DNA from 2 places in the Chungangia koreensis genome. Region 2 is predicted to be linked to the other one. Evidence: a T-box and tRNA genes for the amino acid it is inferred to sense, from the RefSeq annotation. Region 2 holds a T-box; the other holds one or more tRNA genes.
What was found. The T-box of region 2 lies ahead of alaS (alanine--tRNA ligase). A T-box ahead of a tRNA ligase gene usually reads a tRNA of that ligase, here a tRNA-Ala.
Positions count from the first base shown of each region.

Region 1: it encodes a tRNA-Ala, which carries the amino acid that the T-box ahead of alaS (alanine--tRNA ligase) is inferred to sense. The anticodon was not compared.

Region 1 covers NZ_JBHSEC010000019.1:196,196-199,408, reverse strand. Annotated here, with positions in the region: gene ACFOZY_RS10120 (glycerophosphodiester phosphodiesterase) at 1-642, shown strand, start outside; gene ACFOZY_RS10115 (DUF2804 domain-containing protein) at 691-1,710, opposite strand; tRNA gene ACFOZY_RS10110 (tRNA-Ala) at 1,816-1,888, shown strand; gene ACFOZY_RS10105 (DegV family protein) at 1,982-2,839, opposite strand; gene ACFOZY_RS10100 (glycerol-3-phosphate acyltransferase) at 2,948-3,213, opposite strand, start outside.
Region 2 covers NZ_JBHSEC010000019.1:460,894-464,106, reverse strand. Annotated here, with positions in the region: gene alaS (alanine--tRNA ligase) at 1-1,869, opposite strand, end outside; T-box leader at 1,929-2,137, opposite strand; gene recD2 (SF1B family DNA helicase RecD2) at 2,176-3,213, opposite strand, start outside.

The DNA.
Region 1 (3,213 bases), 260 kb from region 2:
ATACACGGAGTGGAGTTTGATGTTCATATGACAAAGGACGGGGAATTGGTCGTAATACATGATGAACGGATCGATCGGACGACAACTGGAAGTGGATTCGTAAAGGATATGACATTAGGTGAGTTAAGACAATTTGATGCGGGTTCCTGGTTTTCTGCCGATTTTGTGGGTCAGCTCATACCGACTCTTGAAGAAGTGCTCGAAGTGTTTAAGCCACGTCATCATCATATCAATATCGAGTTGAAATCAGATGTGTTTCCGTATGAAGGAATGGGGGACAAGGTGGTCGCATTAGTGGAAAGAATGGGACTTACTGATCGAGTTGTGATTTCATCGTTTGATCATGTATCCATTCGTTCAATTAAACGGACTGTTCCTCAGATCGAAACAGGTGCCTTGTTTGTAGAGGTGCTCGTGGATGCTTTTGAGTATGGCCAACGAATTCCAGCAAATGCTCTCCATATGGCGTTACCCGCTTCACTAAGACCTGCTTCAGCAGAAGCAATGGCTAAAGGAGCGGTGGTAAGGGTGTTCACGGTCAATGAAGAACAATACGTGGATCTTCTTCTTAAGACTAAAGTGGAAGCCATATTTACTGATTATCCAGAAAGAATGTATAACTATATCAATAGAAAAAGCTGAGCGTTCTGCGCTCAGCTTTTATTTAGAAGTGCCTTTTTAATAGCAAAATTACCATTTAGCTTGATGGTCTTCAATCGTACCTAACAACTGTTGGATTGGAAGGATGGATCCATCTTCCAAACGGATCCGGCCGTTAAAATACCCGACAAGCTGATGCATTTCAGATTTCACGAGTTTGATATTTGTGAGTGATTCCCGCTCAAAGAAGGGAGAGAACGTTAGTTGAACTGTATCCGAGAATTTCGTATGGATCGTCCATCGTTTTTTATAATCTGATCGGTCGTAGTTGAAAATGACATCTTCACTAATTTTAGTCATCTTCCCGTCAACGAATACAGCGTTTTCAGTCATGCCGGTGCCATCCGTCCATTTTCCGCCTAAATTCAATCCAATGCGATGATTTCCTGCCATTTGGGAGGCCATACCCCAATTCCAAATTGTTTCTCGAGGCCAAACGCCTCGACCGAAGTCAAGTACAGCAAAGCTTTCGTCCTCTTTTAAATCGTATCGTTTATCACCGATTTTAACGAACCCTTTTACCGGCATGGAATGGTGCTTGGCTGTATGTTGGAATAATTGACGACTCCAAGGGACGACAACATTTAACGTATCATCCTCTTCAGGATGCATGACATGTAAATCAGCTAATAAGATTTCATTGTCAAAATTAGGCACCGATACGGTGATGTGTGTTTCGTTTTGTATATGTAGGAGTTGGATGTTCAGATCTGCATGATGGAATTGTAAACTCCCGTGCACTTGGTCCGGCATATGGAGTTTCCGGCCCACAGGGACGATGACCGTCTTTTCAAAGAAACGCTGCGTCTCATAGTGCAAAAAGTAAACAGAACAATGAGCTGCATAATCGAAATGGCTGACCGTAACTGAAAACAAGATTTCCTCACCGAATATACACCAATAATTCCACTTCTTTTTCCTCATGAAGTTACCCGACAGATTACTCTCGATCATCGGCTTCCTTGCAAACCCGATGGCAGCTGGATTCAGCTGTCCTTTCCGGTCGCAAAGCTGCACAGGCGTCAAGATTTCGCGTTCAGCATGCTGCATTGATTGACATCCTTTCCCGTCTTGAAAACAATACTTTCTCTTGCTATAATTCAATTGTAGCAAATAATGGAGCAACCTAAAATAGGATTGCTTCGACAAAAGCTTGGGGGCTTAGCTCAGCTGGGAGAGCGTCACGCTGGCAGTGTGAAGGTCGTCGGTTCGATCCCGATAGTCTCCATAAGAAAAACCTTGTCCATCAATTGATGATGGGCAAGGTTTTTTAAGTTTTAAAGGCAAGACCGTTCCTAAGAGGAATTCAGTCATTACTATATTAATCTTTCTCTACAAACCACAAAGCTGCTACTGTTCCACGTCCCGCGTGCACGCCTAACGTTGAACTGATGTCACCTGTCACAACTTCTAAAGATGGTACTTGCTCTTTCAATGATGCTTGTAATTCATCGGCTTTATCCTGGCTGCCGCCATGCATGAGATACACTTTCGAAATTCCATCATTTTGATATGACTCCGAAATTCGATCTACTAAGTACTGCATAGCTTTTTTCTCTGACCGGACTTTGTCGATGGCCTGGAGCTCGCCTTCCGGAGTAATTTGAACTATCGGTTTAATTTTTAACATGCTGCCAAGGAAGAATTGCACACCGCTCATTCGGCCGCCTTTGTAAAGTTGGTCCAGTTCACCGATTAGAATGTAGTTCCGGAAATTAGAAGTGTATGTTTTTAAAGTTTCAGCAATCTCTTCAGGAGATTTACCGGTTTCCGCGAGTTCCATCCCACGCTCTACAAGACGCGTAATCCCAACTGAAAGGGAATTGGAGTCCACGAAATGGACCGGGAAGTCGGTCATTTCCGCACCAGCCATGGATGATGCCAGTGTTCCGCTTAGCTTGGCAGTTAAATGGACGGCAATGGCTGCATCGTATCGTTCACTAATGGATTCAAACACTTTTGCAAATTCTCCGGCAGCCGGCTGCGAAGTTTTCGGGAACTCTTCTGCTGTTTCAATTTTTTGATACAGTTCTTCTGGCGTAAGATCAATTCCATCTTGGTACTGTTGATCACCAAAGTGAATATTTAGTGGAATGACATAAACATCCGGGTGATTTTTCAATTCGTCGGTAATAAAAGCAGTACTGTCGACTACCCAAGCTAATGGTTTCTTTTCCAATGCATAACATCCTTATTTGTATAGTTTCTTATATTATACTATGAAGTAGTAGGACCTGGTAATATTTTTCTTATTATTTGTTCAATTATTATTATCAATTGAATAGTTTTAGGTCGAGCGTAACGTTTCCAATGATTCTTTTAGATTCTCCTTGTGAAGAAGAAGGATACATATAATAGCTGCAATGAAAGGTAGGGCAGGATAGTGGCCGAAACCTATAATGCCTCCACTATATACAATATAGCCGGCAACCATACTAAGAGTGGCACTCTTTAAAAATGGAATGGTCGCAGCAACCCCAATTACAAATAACGAAAAAAGAAGAGGGTCGTAAATTAATCCAGCTCCGATGAACGTGGAAATACCTTTTCCCC
Region 2 (3,213 bases):
CCAGATTTTTTCGTTAACCTGACGCTCAATCTGTTCTAATTCTTCTTTCGTTACTTGTCCGAAATGTGTAAAGTCAAAACGTAAACGGTCTGGACCAACATAAGAACCGGCTTGGTTTACATGGCCGCCAAGTGTATCTTTTAGTGCTTGATGCAGCAAATGGGTTGCAGTATGGTTCTTTGTTGTCAAACTTCTTCTCTTCTCGTCGACTAATGAAACTGCTGGACTGTTAACCTTCATTTCCCCTGAAGTTACTACCACGGTGTGTAGGTTTTGTCCATTAGGCGCTTTTTGTACATCCTTTACAAATGCTTGGAAGGTATCGCTTTGAATCGACCCTTCATCTGCAATTTGACCTCCGCTTTCCGCGTAGAATGGTGTTACATCAAGGATGACCTTCACTTCATCGCCTTCATGTGCCAAATCTGCCAGTTGTCCATCCTTCAAAATAGCAAGTACCGTAGAGTTGGTTTCATTTGTCTCATATCCAGCGAAGCTGCTCTGTACTTTCAAATTAGACAATACTTCGGATTGGACTTGCATTGAATCGACATTTTGTCGTGCAGCTCTTGCACGCTCACGCTGATCTTGCATTTCCGACTCGAAGCCTTCATGGTCAATTGTCATGCCTGATTCCTCGGCATACTCTTCTGTCAGTTCAACCGGGAATCCGTAAGTATCGTACAAACGGAATACGTCTTTGCCAGGAATGACTGATTGGCCAGACTTACGTTGCTGTTCCATTACATCCGTTAGAATCGCTAATCCGTCATTTAAGGTTTCATGGAAACGGTCTTCCTCTGTTTTAATGACTCGCATGATGAAATCTTTTTTAGCTGAAACTTCCGGATAGTAATCTTCCATGATTTCACCGACAACTGGGACAAGTTCATACATGAACGGTTTTTCAATTCCTAATTGTTTTGCATATCGGACTGCACGGCGCAGCAAGCGGCGAAGTACATAACCACGTCCTTCGTTAGATGGAAGTGCTCCATCACCTATAGCGAATGCAACAGTCCGGATATGGTCTGCGATTACTTTGAATGCTACATCATCTTGATTATTTTTCCGGTAGCCTTTGCCTGAAATAGACTCGATTGCACGGATAATCGGCATGAAGAGATCGGTGTCAAAGTTTGTTGGAACGTCCTGGACAACTGATGTGATACGCTCAAGTCCCATGCCAGTATCTATATTCTGCTTAGGCAGCGGCGTATACGTATTGTCCGGATTATGATTGAATTGGGAAAATACCAAGTTCCAGATTTCTAAATAACGCTCGTTTTCTCCACCTGCATACATTTCCGGATCTTCCGGATCATTTCCATACGCCTCTCCGCGATCATAGAAGATTTCGGAGTTCGGCCCACTTGGACCTTCCCCTATATCCCAAAAATTCCCTTCAAGACGAATGATACGTTCTTCCGGAATACCGATTTCATCCCGCCAAATGTGATATGCTTCCTCATCTTCAGGATGAATCGTCACGGACAGTTTGTCTGGATCAAATCCGATCCATTTCTTGTCGGTTAAAAATTCCCAAGCCCAATGGATGGATTCTTTCTTGAAGTAATCCCCGATGGAAAAGTTCCCTAACATTTCAAAGAACGTATGGTGTCGAGCTGTCTTTCCGACGTTCTCGATATCGTTAGTTCGGATTGCTTTTTGGGAATTGACGATACGCGGATTGTCAGGAATTACACGTCCGTCAAAATACTTCTTGAGTGTTGCAACACCACTATTGATCCACAACAAAGACGGATCGTTGATAGGTACTAATGGTGCGCTTGGTTCAACATCATGCCCCTTTTCTTTAAAGAAATCGATATACATTTTTCTGATCTGCGCTGCTGTTAGCATGCTCATTTTTGGTTCCTCCTTAAGATTATTGTGGTTAAGGCAAATAAAAAAATCCCTCATCCCATAAAAGGGACGAAGGATTTATATGCTTCGCGGTACCACCCTAGTTGCAATAGTTGACTATTGCCACTCGAAACGCCTTAACGCGGCGAACGGCAGGGATTAGCTGCACTCAGGAGTAGCTTTCAGAACAGACTCTCCGGAAGTCCTTCCAGCCAAGGGACTTCTCTCTTTACGGTTAACGCCGTCTTACTTTCTCCATCAACGTATTTCTTATGATAGTACGAATTATATGCAAGAAAATTGACCTTGTCAATTCACGTCCTCTAAAAAATCATAAGGCGAAATTCCCGACATTCCGATTAAAGGATGAATGGATTTAAAATTTTCTGTTGTCAGTGAAAGATCTTCCTGAACTTCTGTCGGTTTTTCCCCTTCAGCTTCAACTACAGGGAGTTCTTCTAAACTTAACCTTTCGGAAAGGCTGGTCAAACGTTTCTGATCGTCATTCCGTTCAATCCCATATTTGAATACTTCAGGTTCTCCGCAAAGAATGAGGAAGTTCTTGCTTCGGGTGATCCCTGTATACAGAAGATTCCGCCGTAACATTTTACGATATCCCCGAACAACCGGCATAATCACTGTCGGAAATTCACTTCCTTGCGATTTATGGATCGAACAGCAGTATGCAAGTGTTATTTGATTTAGATCCTGCCTTTGATACGTAACTTCAATTCCATCAAACGAAACAACCAGCGTCTCCTGTTTTTCGACTGTTTCATTTGCCTTAAAAATACTGATCACTTCACCCATATCTCCATTAAAAACATTACTTTCTGGTTGGTTGACTAGCTGAAGTACCTTATCCCCGATCCGATAAATAGTTTCCCCAAATACAATCTCTTTCCTCTTTCCATCATTCGGGTTGACCATCTCTTGAATCATTTTATTTAACGCATCAATACCAGCAGGTCCTTTATACATCGGTGCCAATACTTGTATATCTTTAATGGACTGCCCTTTCGAAAGGGCACTTTTTAAAACCAGCTCCACAACCTGCGGGATCTGTTCCGCCCCCGCTTTTATGAATGACCGGTCCGAAGTTTTCTTGACGATATCATTCGGCAATTGCCCTTTTTTAATTTGGTGGGCTAATTCAATAATGGTAGAACCGGCACTTTGCCTATAAATATCAGTTAACTCCACCATCGGAATCTTACCGGAATGAAGAAGATCCTTCAACACTTGCCCAGGGCCGACCGGGGGAAGCTGGTCTTGGTCTCCAACAAAGATCAGTTGTACATCATCTGGCAGAGACTTCAGCAGTTGATGGGCCAACCATGTATCCAC